DNA from 3 places in the Mesorhizobium sp. B2-3-6 genome. Region 1 is predicted to be linked to each of the others. Evidence: predicted binding sites of a transcription regulator. Region 1 holds the regulator's gene; each other region holds the start of a gene.

Region 1 (4,211 bases):
AGATCGGTCGGAAAGCTGTCCCCCTCGGCGACGATGACTGACCTGTCCGGCCGCATCCCGAGTGCCGCATGCAGCACCTTGTAGATGTTGATCGAGGTGGTATCGCAGACCACCGTCTGGCCGGCGGCGGCCCCGATCAGGCGCCCGAGTTGGTCGCCGAGTTCGACCGGCATGTCGAACCAGCCGGCGGTGTTCCAGGCGCGGATGAGATCCTGCGCCCACTCCTGCGTGGCGGCCTTCTGCAGCTCGCCGAACACGGCGGGCGAAGCGGCGCCCAGCGAATTGCCGTCGAGATAGATCACCCCCTGGGGCAAGGTGAAGCGGTCACGCATGGCACGCAGCGGATCCGCGGTGTCCATTGCCTCGATCGCTGCGAGATCGGGAATTTTGCTCATGGTCGCGATGTTCCTCGGTGAGAAGAGCGCCCTGGAAACGGGCCGGCTGTTTTGCCGCCCGGGCAAGGGCTGGCCGCATAGAGGCGCAAGAACAGGGTGAACGCCCGGTTCGATCTTTGCTCGATTTCCGCCCGAGGCAATTCCTCGAGCACCCCAACGATCCGGCGAACCTGGAGATCGCCGATCAAAAGACTGATGTAGATGTCGGCGGCTTCGGCAGGATCGTCACAGGCGATCAGGCCGGCCCGACTTGCGGTTCGAAGCAGGTCACCAACAAGCGGCATTATGGTATTGCGGCCGAATTGCGCGATCGATTGGCCAAGCGTGCCTGTATCGTTGACGTCGCCGGCCGCGGCGCGATTGAGCGCCACCGCCTTGTCGCCCGTCACGAGGGTCAGCAGGACTGGCCCGAGCAAGTTCAGGGTTTCGAGCGGATCGCGCGCCTGGTGAAGGGCGTCCTCCAGCAGCTTCCTTGCCTCTCCCGCATTGGCTTCGATCAAGGATCGAAACAGGGTCTGCTTGTTGCCGTACCAGTTGTAGAGGGTTTCGTTCGAGGCCAATGCCCGCTTGGCGATAGCAAGCAGGGAGGCGCTCTTGTAGCCGGCTTCCCGGAGCACCGCATAGGCGGCCTCCTCTATCCGTTCGCGTCGCGCGGCCTGCTTCGGCGTGGTCATTGGTGTTCCTCTTCGAAAACCGTACATTATTATACGGTTTCGTCAAGCGAACGAACGAACGCAGCCCGTCGCGACCAGTGGTGGTGTCTGGCCGTTTTCCGGCGGAAGTTGGCATTTTGGTTTCGTTTCGTTCACGAGCCGCAGGGGTTTCTAATCCGCCCAAACGCACCCCGCACCTGCCGGTCACCCAGCTTGCAGGCTTGTGCCAAGAGTGGGGACCGGTCGGGCCACAGGCCATTAACCAAAATAGTTTCAAAGGGCCCGGGAGCGCATTGACGACGGACCGCGCTGGCAGGATGCTGGCTGCGGGAGGGCATTTCGTTTCCGTCGCCTTAACAAATTCATTAAACTTTAAATGGTTGCGGAACACAACTGGAACAGATAGTGTTTGTTCTGGGTTTGTTTTCTGATTCTGGTTCCAGACCCTTCGTGCAATGCCTTTGGGGGCCGCCATGCTCACGCGCAAGCAACATGAACTCTTGATGTTCATCCATGAACGGCTGAAGGAAAGCGGCATTCCGCCGTCCTTCGACGAGATGAAGGAAGCGCTGGACCTCGCCTCCAAGTCGGGAATTCATCGGCTGATCACGGCGTTGGAGGAGCGCGGCTTCATTCGCCGCCTGCCCAACCGGGCGCGCGCGCTGGAGGTGCTGCGCCTGCCGGACTCGATCGCGCCGGGTCTTAACGCGGCAAAGAAGTTCTCCCCGAGCGTCATCCAGGGCAGCCTCGGACAGGGCAGCAGCCCTAGCCGGCAGATCAAGCCGGCGACGTCTTCGCGTCTGCCCGCTGCCGGCAATGACGACGATGCGGTTTCAGCGGTGTCGATCCCGGTCATGGGTCGCATCGCAGCGGGTGTGCCGATCGACGCCATCCAGCATCAGACGCATTCCATTTCAGTGCCGCCTGACATGATCATGGGCGGCGAACACTATGCGCTGGAGGTCAAGGGCGATTCGATGATCGAGGCCGGCATTTTCGACGGCGACACGGTCATCATCCGCAATGCCGACACCGCAAGTCCCGGCGAGATCATCGTGGCCCTGGTGGACGAGGAGGAAGCAACGCTGAAGCGCTTCCGCCGAAAGGGTGCTTCGATTGCGCTCGAGGCTGCCAATCCGGCCTATGAAACACGTATTTTCGGACCGGACAGGGTCAAGGTGCAAGGCAAGCTAGTCGGCCTGATCAGGCGCTACTGAGCGGGGTCGGCGGTGGGCTTTTCGGGTTTACGGTAAGGCGGCAGTCCCCTTGCCTCGCGTGAGAATTTCCGCTGTTCGTGCCAAGGCCGATATGGCCTGTCGACGGCAAAGCTGACCCGTGCCGGTGCCGTCGCCGATTGCTGGTCGAAGAAGACGGCGGCACTTCCCTTACGAGCGAGCTGCCGCTTGGTGATGACGAGAACCAGCGGATTGTGGCAGGGATCGTAGCCCGCGGGGTCGTTGATGACGATCAGATCCGCATAGGAGCAGGCCCTCCAGGCGTCCTTGCGATCCTCCACCTGCGCGATGATCGCCCCCGAGGGATGCCGGGCCATGCACAGGCCTGTGAAGCAATAGAAAGGCGCTCCCGCCGGAAGTTGCGCGGGATCGAAGATGTCGAACTGTCGGTCTCCGCTGTCGAACAGTTCCGGCGCAACGATGGTTTCGGACTTCAGCGCGCGTTTCCAATTATCGACGGTGAATTCGTTCGGGCGCGCCCGGTTGATCGCGAGCTCACCGCCGCCGATCGGCAGTGCCACCAGGCGGGCATCCTCCGAAATCAGCACGTCCGGCGTGCGCGTGTCCGAGACGGTCAACAGGCCGGCGAGCGCGAAGGGAAGTGCCGCCAGCCGCAGCCATGTCGTGGCCATCGTCGCGATGACCAGGGCGATCGCCACCAGAAGGACGGATTGCTGCGAAATCAACCCGACCGCGTCGACCGGCGAGCGTTGCGAGATCCATCCTGATATGGCGATCATCGCGGTCAGTCCCTTGCCCATCAGATAAAGGGATGGTCCATCGAACCCGAACGGCATCAGCAGCGCACTGGCAACCGCAAGGAACATCACGACCGAAACGATCGGCATGACGGCAAGATTGGCGAACAGGCTGAGCGGCGACACGCGCTGGAAATGCCAGATGGCGAAAAGCGCCGTGGCGCTTCCCGCGATAATCGAGGTCATCGCCAGCCCACCTGTCGCCAGCAGCAATTTTCGCGTCAGGAGGCCAGGCAAGGTCCGTTGCGGCGGCGGGGTCCGCGCTTTGTCGGCTTTGCGATCCGACCAGCCGGCATAGCCGCCGACCAGGGCCGCGGTGGCGGCGAACGACATCTGGAAGCTCGGCCCTACCACCTCGTGCGGCGACACCACGATGACGGCGATCGCCGAAATAGCCAGATTGCGCATGGTGAGTGCCGCCCGATCGCACAGAACGGCGATCAGCATCACCGCCAGCATGATGAAGCTGCGTTCGGCGGCGACAACGACGCCCGAAATGACGAGGTAGGCGGCGATCGAGAAAAGTGCCGCCGCGGCCGCGTATTTCTTGACCGGCCGGCGGGAGGAAAAATTCGGGAACAGCGCGAAGCCGCCACGCAGCAGACCCATGACCGTGCCGGCGACCAGCGCCATGTGCAGCCCGGAAATTGAGATGATGTGGTAGATGCCGGTGCGTCGCATCGCTTCATTGATCTCGTCGGGAATCCCGGCGCGCACACCCACGATCAGCGCCGCGGCGATCTCGCCCTCGGCACCGCCGATGCTGCCCCTGATATGGTCGGCAATGCTTTCGCGAGCACTCTCGATGGCGGCTGAAAGGGCGGCCCACAGCGGCCTGTCATCGGCTGAGACGATTTTGGGGTTGCCGAGAAAGAAGCCGCTGGCGCCTATGCCGGCGAAGTAGCTGTCGAAGGAAAAGTCGTAGCTGTCCGGCCGCACCGGTCCGGTCGGCGGCAACAGCCTGGCATAGCCGGTCACGAGCGAACCGGCCGTCACTTCAGCCGGCACCTTGCGTGCCGAAAGGCGAACGCGCTCCGGCGCGTAGAGTAGTTTCGGCCGCGCGGTCGATGTCACATCGATGGTCAGCCGGATGCGCCCGGTCTCCATCTGGTCGACCGAAACGACGCGGCCGGTGATTTGCGTGGAGATTTCCGAGCCCAGCATCCGCGT
Region 2 (4,211 bases), on a different contig from region 1:
TTCGCGCTGGCCTCGCAGAACAAGGCCGAGGCCGCGCAGAAGGCCGGCCGGTTCAAGGACGAGATCGTCGCCTTCACCATCAAGGGCAAGAAGGGCGATACAATTGTCGACCAGGACGAATACATCCGCCATGGCGCGACGCTGGATGCCATGACCAAACTGAAGCCGGCCTTCGACAAGGACGGCACTGTGACCGCCGCCAATGCCTCCGGCATCAACGACGGCGCCGCCGGCGCGCTTTTGATGAGCGAAGCGGAAGCTGCCAGGCGGGGCATCACCCCGCTGGCGCGCATCGTCTCCTGGGCGACCGCGGGCGTTGACCCGGCGATCATGGGCACCGGTCCGATTCCCGCCTCGCGAAAAGCGCTGGAAAAGGCCGGCTGGTCGGTCGGCGATCTCGACCTGATCGAGGCCAACGAGGCTTTCGCCGCGCAGGCCTGCGCGGTCAACAAGGACATGGGCTGGGATCCCTCGATCGTCAACGTCAATGGTGGCGCCATCGCCATCGGTCATCCGATCGGCGCCTCTGGCGCGCGCATTTTCAACACGCTGGTCCACGAGATGCGCCGAAGAGGTGCCAAGAAGGGTCTCTCCACCCTGTGCATCGGCGGCGGCATGGGCGTCGCCATGTGCGTCGAAGCGCTCTAAAAGAGAAGTGAATGGGGAGTAGCGAATAGGGAAGAACGGCGTCGGCGCAATGGGATATCTGATCCCTACTCGTCATTCGCTACTCCCTGTTCACTCTCCCAACCAAAGGGAGGGAGCGCATGACCAAGGTTGCAATCGTCACGGGCGGATCGCGCGGCATCGGCGCGGCAATATCGATGGCGCTGAAGGAAGCCGGCTATTCGGTTGCCGCCAACTACGCCGGCAATGATGAGGCGGCGAGCAAGTTCACGGCCACAACCGGCATCAAGACCTACAAATGGTCGGTCGCCGACTACGACGCCTGCGCCGCCGGCATCAAGCAGGTCGAGGCCGATCTGGGCCCGGTCGCGGTGCTGGTCAACAATGCCGGCATCACGCGCGACGCCATGTTCCACAAGCTGACGCGTGAGCAGTGGAAGGAGGTCATCGACACCAATCTCTCCGGCGTTTTCAACATGACGCATCCGCTGTGGAGCGGCATGCGCGACCGCAAGTTCGGCCGCGTCATCACCATCTCCTCCATCAATGGCCAGAAGGGCCAGGCCGGCCAGGTCAACTACTCCGCGGCCAAGGCCGGCGACATCGGTTTCTCGAAGGCTCTGGCCCAGGAAGGAGCCCGCGCGGGCATCACCGTCAACATCATCTGCCCAGGCTATATCGCCACCGAAATGGTCCGGGCGATCGATGAGAAGGTGCTCAACGAACGCATCATCCCGCTAATCCCGGTCGGGCGCCTCGGCGAGCCGGAGGAGATCGCGCGCTGCGTCGTCTTCCTCGCCTCCGAGGACGCCGGCTTCATCACGGGATCGACCATCACCGCCAATGGCGGCCAGTACTTCGCCTGAGGTCTCGCCGGGCTGCCGGCTTCCCGGTGCCGATTGAAGGAGGGCTCGTTCGCCATCCGCTTCGGATTTCCGTGACGCCGTCCGATGACGGCTGTCGGCCTGCTGTTCCAATCCGGCACGCAAAGGTTAATCGCGGCAGCGGGTATTGTGCAAAACTGCCTGGATAAGCTGTGCATTGTCGGTGGAAAACCTGTGCGTAACACTACATCTTGTCGTGAACAAACAGGGAAAATCCCGACATCGCCGATTCGTCGCCCTTTCGTTCCATGTTTGGCCGCAATGTTAACGAGAGCAGTTGCAATCGCCTATCAAACTGTTATTTCTATTAAGAAAGTTCAACAATTTCATAAGCTTGGATGAAGCAAGGCGGGCTGCCACACGGCTTTGCCAGCGAAAGTTAACGGCGGCTCTCGCCTAGCATGAAACGGGCCAATTCCGTGATTCAGCATGTGGTAAGGATCATCAGCCAAAACTCCACATCTAGCCGTGAACAAAACCTGAATCCGGGCGAGTCAGCGATTCGTCGCCGATTCGTTCCAGACTCGTTCCAACCCTTAATCAGCAGCCGAACCGAAGCTCGACGGAGGTGACTTCGAACCGCCAGCGGAACATTCCGCTTTCGCTTCGCGCCTGAAATCCCTATGTGTCGCCTGTCATACGCGCCACCCGAGGCGTGCTCCCGACAATGAGAGGCCAGAAAGCCTTATTTCCGAGCCGATGAACATCCATCCGAAACCCACCGAGCCGCTGATCCTATCGGGTCGCGACGTGACTGCCGTGCTTGGGCCGACCAACACAGGCAAGACCCATCTCGCCATCGAGCGCATGGTGGCGCATGAAAGCGGCATCATCGGCCTGCCGCTCAGGCTCTTGGCGCGAGAGGTCTACACCCGCGTCTGCGAAAAGGTCGGTGCCCACAAGGTGGCGCTCATCACCGGCGAGGAGAAGATCCAGCCGCCAGGCGCCAGATATTCGGTCTGTACCGTCGAAGCCATGCCGCGCGAGACCGATGCCGCCTTCGTCGCCATCGACGAGGTGCAGCTTGCCGGGGACCTCGAGCGCGGCCACATCTTCACCGACCGCATCCTGCATCTGCGCGGCCGCCAGGAGACGCTGCTGCTCGGCGCCGCCACCATGCACAGCATCTTGCAGCGCCTGTTGAAAGGCGTCTCGGTGGTGACACGACCGCGGCTGTCACATCTGGCCTATGCCGGTTCGAAGAAGCTGACCCGCTTGCCCCGGCGCACAGCGATCGTCGCCTTCTCCGCCGACGAGGTCTATGCCATCGCCGAACTGATCCGCCGCCAGCAGGGCGGTGCGGCCGTCGTGCTTGGCGCGCTCTCGCCCCGCACCCGCAACGCCCAGGTGGCGCTGTTTCAGTCGGGCGACGTCGACTATCTCGTCGCCACCGATGCCATCGGCATGGGCCTTAACCTCGATCTCGACCATGTCGCCTTCGCCCAGAACCGCAAGTTCGACGGCTATCAGTATCGCAACCTGACGGCGGCCGAACTTGGCCAGATCGCCGGGCGCGCCGGCCGGCACCTGCGCGACGGCACCTTTGGCGTCACCGGCCAGGTCGACCCGCTGGACGAGGAATTGGTCAAGAAGATCGAAAGCCACGACTTCGACCCCGTGAAGGTTCTGCAGTGGCGCGCAGCGCGTTTCAATTTCGCCAGCCTCGACGCGCTGAAGCGCTCGATCGAGACCAATGCCCCGGTGGAGGGCCTGACCCGTGCGCTGCCGGCAGTCGATGCGCAGGCGCTTGAGCACCTGTCGCGTGACGAGGACATCAGGGCGCTCGCCACCGACGCAAGGCGCGTCGCGCTGCTGTGGGAGGCCTGCGCGCTCCCCGACTACCGCAAGATAGCGCCGGCCCAGCACGCCGACCTCATTGCGTCGATCTACATGGACCTCGCCAGGCATGGCCATGTCGACGAGAATTACATGGCCGAGCAGGTGCGCCGCGCCGACACCACCGAGGGCGACATCGATACGCTGTCGCATCGCATCGCCCAGATCCGCACCTGGACATTCGTGTCGAACCGGCCCGGCTGGCTGGCCGATCAGGCACACTGGCAGGAAAAGACGCGCGAAATCGAAGACAGATTGTCGGATGCGCTGCATGAGCGGTTGACGAAACGCTTCGTAGACCGCAGGACTTCCGTCCTCATGCGGCGCCTTAGAGAAAATACCATGCCTGAAGCCGAAATAAGCCCAACCGGAACCGTCCTCGTCGAAGGCCACCATGTCGGCGAGTTGCAGGGGTTCCGTTTCACCGCCGATCAGAGCGCTGGCGGCGAAGACGCCAAGGCCGTGCGCGCGGCCGCCCAGAAGGCGCTGGCAGCGGAGTTCGAGGCACGCGCCGAACGCTTCGGCGCCTGCGCCAATGGCGACATCGCGCTCGGTTCCGACGGCACGCTGCGCTGGATCGGCGCGCCGATCGGCACTCTGGTTGCCGGTGAAGACGCGCTGAAGCCGCGTCTGGTGCTTTTGGCCGACGAACAGCTGACCGGCCCGGCGCGTGACAAGGTCGCCGCGCGCGCCGAGCGCTTCGTCAATTTCCAGATCGAATCCCTGCTGAAGCCGCTGGTCGATTTGAAGAATGCCGAGCAGATATCGGGTATCGGCCGCGGCATCGCCTTCCAGCTGGTCGAGAATTTCGGCCTTATCAATCGCCGCGACATCGCCGAGGAGATGAAGTCGCTCGACCAGGAA
Region 3 (4,211 bases), on a different contig from region 1:
GGTGTTCCACCGCATTTCCTACGACAAGATCGGCACCTCCACGATCCAGAGCCGGGCGACCGGCGGCGTCGTCAACGCCACCTTCGTCTTCGTGCTGCCGGGCTCGCCCGGCGCCTGCAAGGATGCCTGGGACGGCATCTTGAAGGCGCAGCTCGACTACCGGCACATGCCCTGCAACTTCGTCGAGATCATGCCGCGCCTGGACGAGCACCTGCGGCGCGGCATGTCGGCTCCGTGAAAGCCGAGGCAAGGCGCTGGTTTCACGCCGCGTTTGCCAGGCAGAACACCGCCTTCGCCTTCGAAAGACCATTCCAAACCGGATGCGGCAGGACGTATCGTCTCGCGGCGGCGGCCATCGCCGTTGAAGACGGGCGGACGCGATGACAGTGCATAATGGCGGGTGCCATTGCGGCAACATACACCTTCGATTTTCAACCGAGCTCGATCCATTGACAATCGAGGTTCGCGCCTGCCAGTGCTCGTTCTGTACCAAGCATGGCTCGCGCGCCGTCGCCGATCCGGACGGCAGGCTGATCATCTCAGTCAAGGACATCCAGCGATTGAAGAAATACCGTTTTGGATTGGGGACGGCCGACTACCTGATCTGCGGTGAATGCGGTGTCTATACCGCCGCAATCGCCGGAGAGGACGATGCCAGGGCAATCGTCATCATCAACGCCCTGGACGATCAAAGGTCGTTCAGTCAGGAACCGATCCCGGTCGACTACGACGCGGAAAGCAAGGCAGAGCGTCAAGCCAGACGTCGTCTTCGCTGGATGCCTGTCGAGATGCGTTTTAGCGAATGACCGGCTCGCCGTGGAAGCACCGGCGCGAGGACCGCGAGACACCGAAACCACTTCCATCATCAGCCGCGGCCTGCGCGCCGGCACCCGCGTGATCGGAAACTGGCTGCGCGTCACATGTGCAACGCACGTAGACAGAGCAGCTGCAAAATCATTTGGACGGGCGGTGCTCTTGTTTTGCCGGAGCGGCCCAGATTTCGGCATCCAGCCGCTTGGTCGCCAGGCCGCGAGCGAGAGCCTCGGCGCTGCCGGCTCTTTTCGACAAGGATGTGGCCTGGCGCTTGCTGATCAGCAGCCCGTCGGCCAAGGCACGGTTTCCCGAGAAGATACGGGCCAGGAATGGCGCGCGGCCGGCGCGTGTGCGTGAAAACCGCGCCGCCATGGTTTGCCTCGCTGTATGCGCAACGACCTCGTCGATCCATCCGTCGACCAGCCGCGCGCCCGGTTCCAGCAGCAACAGCCAATCGCCTTTCGCGTGCCGGATGGCCGCCGCGACGCCGTCGGTCGCATACTGGCACCCGGCATGCTCGGCGACGCGATGGGTCTGGTCGGTGGAACCGGTGTCGCAAACGATGACCTCGCGCACCACGCCCTCGACCGCGCCGCCGATCAGCGTCGCCAGGGTGCGAGCGAGGCCCTCCTCGTCATTGTGGGTCTCTATGAGAACGGTGAGCATCATTTGCCGAATAGCGGAAAGCGGAACGCAGCGCCAGTTTTTGCGGCGCACCATAGAAAGTTCTTGCTTTGTTCTCGTTCGGCAAATAGGATTAAATTCATGAGCAGAGCGATTCGAAACAACATGGACAGTCCCTGGGAGCGGGCGAAGATGGAACCGATCATGCGCGCCGACATTGCCGCCTTCGGAGCAGGACGAGCCGAAATAGCCAATGCTATGATCGAGCAGAGCGGCATGCGCGTGCGTCCGGACCGCAACCGCGGCCGGTCGGCAGGCATCAACCCGTCCGGCCGGTTCGAGCCGGTCAGCCGGCATGTCTTCGACGATGGCTGGAACTCGCTGGAGGAACTGCCTCCCTTCAAGACCGAGGTGCAGGTCGAGAAGCCGCGTACCATAATCACCCGCAATGAATCGCCCGACATCTCCTTCGACCGCTCGATCAATCCCTATCGCGGCTGCGAGCATGGCTGCGTCTATTGCTTTGCGCGGCCGACGCACAGTTTCATGGGCCTGTCGCCGGGGCTGGATTTCGAATCCAAACTGTTCGCCAAGCCCGACGCGGCGCGCCTGCTCGACAAGGAACTGTCGAAGGACGGTTACCAGCCGCGAACCATCGCCATCGGCACCAATACCGATCCCTACCAGCCGATCGAGAAGCAGTACCGGATCATGCGCGAGATCCTCGAAGTGCTGGAGGCGCGCGGCCACCCGGTCGGCATCGTCACCAAATCCGCCCTGGTGACGCGCGATATCGACATCTTGTCACGCATGGCTGAACGGGGCCTCGCCAAGGTGGCGTTGTCGGTGACCACGCTCGACCGCATGCTGGCGCGCACCATGGAGCCACGGGCCTCGACGCCGGCCAAGCGGCTGGAGGCGATCAGGCAGCTTGCGGATGCCGGCATCCCTGCTTCGGTCATGGTCGCGCCGATCATCCCCGGGCTGACCGATCAGGAGATGGAACGCATCCTCGATTCGGCGCACCATGCCGGCGCACGCGAGGCGGGCTATGTCGTGCTGCGCCTGCCGCTCGAGGTCAGCCCGATCTTCAAGGACTGGCTGCTGCGCCACTATCCCGACCGCTATCGCCATGTGATGTCGCTGATCCGCTCGATGCGCGAGGGCAAGGATTACGATTCGGAATGGGGCAAGCGCATGAAGGGCGCGGGTCCTTACGCCTGGCAGATCGGCCGGCGCTTCGAAATCACCGCCAAGCGGCTCGGTCTCAATGCCGAGCGGCGCACGCTGCGGACCGACCAGTTCGTCGCCGCCGGCAAGGACCAGGAGCAGTTGATGCTGCTTTGAACGACCGCGGCTGTTTGCCGCCGTGGCGAAAAAATCCCGTCCGGCCTGCCCCGGCCTGCAGACGGTGCCCTCCCGGTCCGGCGCCCCACCCGACCCGGAGGGACTTGCGGAGAATCAGAGCCGATGCGAACCTCGCCGCAACATGGCTCGCGCGCGTTCTGATTCTCCGCCTCTCTTCGAAATCGTCGAGAAACCCGATTTCTCCTTCGAGACGAAGGCGATGGCCGAAGGCCTGTGGCCGGTCGCGGGGATGGACGAGGCCGGACGCGGCCCGCTGGCCGGACCGGTGGTGGCGGCTGCGGTCGTGCTCGACCCTGCCAACATCCCCGACGGCCTCGACGATTCCAAACGGCTCAGCCATTTGCAACGCGAGGCGCTGTTCGTGCGCATCATCGGCTCCGCGCTCGGCGTGTCGATGGCCTCGGTCAGCGCCGAGGGCATTGACGGCAGTAACATCCTCAAGGCGAGCCTGGAGGCGATGCGCCGTGCGGTCGCCGGCCTGCCGGTGCAGCCGAAGCTCGCGCTTGCCGATGGGCGCGACGTGCCGCCGGGCCTGCCTTGCACGGGGCGCGCGCTGATCAAGGGCGACCAGCGCTCGCAATCCATCGCCGCCGCCTCGATCGTCGCCAAGGTGATGCGCGACCGCATGATGTGCGGCTGCGGCAGCCATCACCAGCACTATGGCTTCGAAGTGCATATGGGCTATGCCACGGTCCGCCATCGCACCGCGATCGAGACGCACGGGCCGGTGGCGCGGCTGCACCGCGTGTCGTTCGCGCCATTCAGGCTTGAAGGTGCCGAGGTGGTGGAAGAAGAGAGCTTCGCCGGGCTGGATTAGGGCGAAAGCAGCCGAGCGCATATCTCCCCCCACGAGAAACCCTGGAGGGGCGAGATGGCCGACAGGCCAGAGGGGGTCGCCGCGCGTGAAGCGCCGACCTGCTCTTTCGCCGGACAGAAGGTCGCGCCAGGACGTACCGACCCCCTCTGTCGCCTTCGGCGACATCTCCCCCTCGAGGGGGGAGATTATCCCAGCCAACAAAAAAGCCGCCGGGTTTCCCAGGCAGCCTTTGATTGTTCGATGCGATCAACTCAGTTCAGCTTCGCCTTCACATCGGCGAGCGAGGTCTTGAACAGGTCGGCTCCCGCCTTGGCGTCGATCTTGCCGGCGAGCAGCGTGCGAGCGGCTTCGACGGCGATGTCGACGGCGCTGGCGCGCACTTCGCCGATCGCCTCGCGCTCGGCCTGGCCGATCTTCTGTTCGGCAAGAGCGGTGCGCCGCGCGACGTAGTCCTCGGTCTTCTTGTGCGCCTCGGCGGCGAGCAGTTCGGCTTCGCGCTTGGCCGCGGCGACGATGTCCGCGGCCTCCTGCTCGGCTTCCTTGCGCTTGCGCTGGTATTGGCCAAGCAACTGCTGGGCCTCCTCGCGCA

What was found. The regulator LexA, encoded in region 1, represses DNA repair genes until DNA is damaged. The targets are predictions, from matches to a motif close to TGTTCNNNNTGTGTTCNG.
Region 2: a site for LexA is predicted at 2,026-2,043, ahead of FJ953_RS21125 (helicase-related protein). Genes of this name have one in related genera too.
Region 3: a site for LexA is predicted at 1,538-1,555, ahead of FJ953_RS06125 (PA0069 family radical SAM protein). Genes of this name have one in related genera too.

Annotation. Positions count from the first base shown of each region.
Region 1 is NZ_VFVW01000008.1:164,523-168,733, reverse strand. Features, by position in the region: gene kynU (kynureninase) at 1-395, opposite strand, end outside; gene FJ953_RS22840 (TetR/AcrR family transcriptional regulator C-terminal domain-containing protein) at 392-1,069, opposite strand; gene lexA (transcriptional repressor LexA) at 1,522-2,265, shown strand; gene FJ953_RS22830 (ComEC/Rec2 family competence protein) at 2,259-4,211, opposite strand, start outside.
Region 2 is NZ_VFVW01000007.1:205,620-209,830, reverse strand. Features, by position in the region: gene FJ953_RS21140 (acetyl-CoA C-acetyltransferase) at 1-648, shown strand, start outside; gene phbB (acetoacetyl-CoA reductase) at 768-1,493, shown strand; gene FJ953_RS21130 (hypothetical protein) at 1,578-1,853, shown strand; gene FJ953_RS21125 (helicase-related protein) at 2,211-4,211, shown strand, end outside.
Region 3 is NZ_VFVW01000002.1:76,265-80,475, forward strand. Features, by position in the region: gene moaB (molybdenum cofactor biosynthesis protein B) at 1-238, shown strand, start outside; gene FJ953_RS06115 (hypothetical protein) at 450-806, shown strand; gene FJ953_RS06120 (glycosyltransferase) at 955-1,479, opposite strand; gene FJ953_RS06125 (PA0069 family radical SAM protein) at 1,630-2,784, shown strand; gene FJ953_RS06130 (ribonuclease HII) at 2,927-3,622, shown strand; gene FJ953_RS06135 (F0F1 ATP synthase subunit B) at 3,874-4,211, opposite strand, start outside.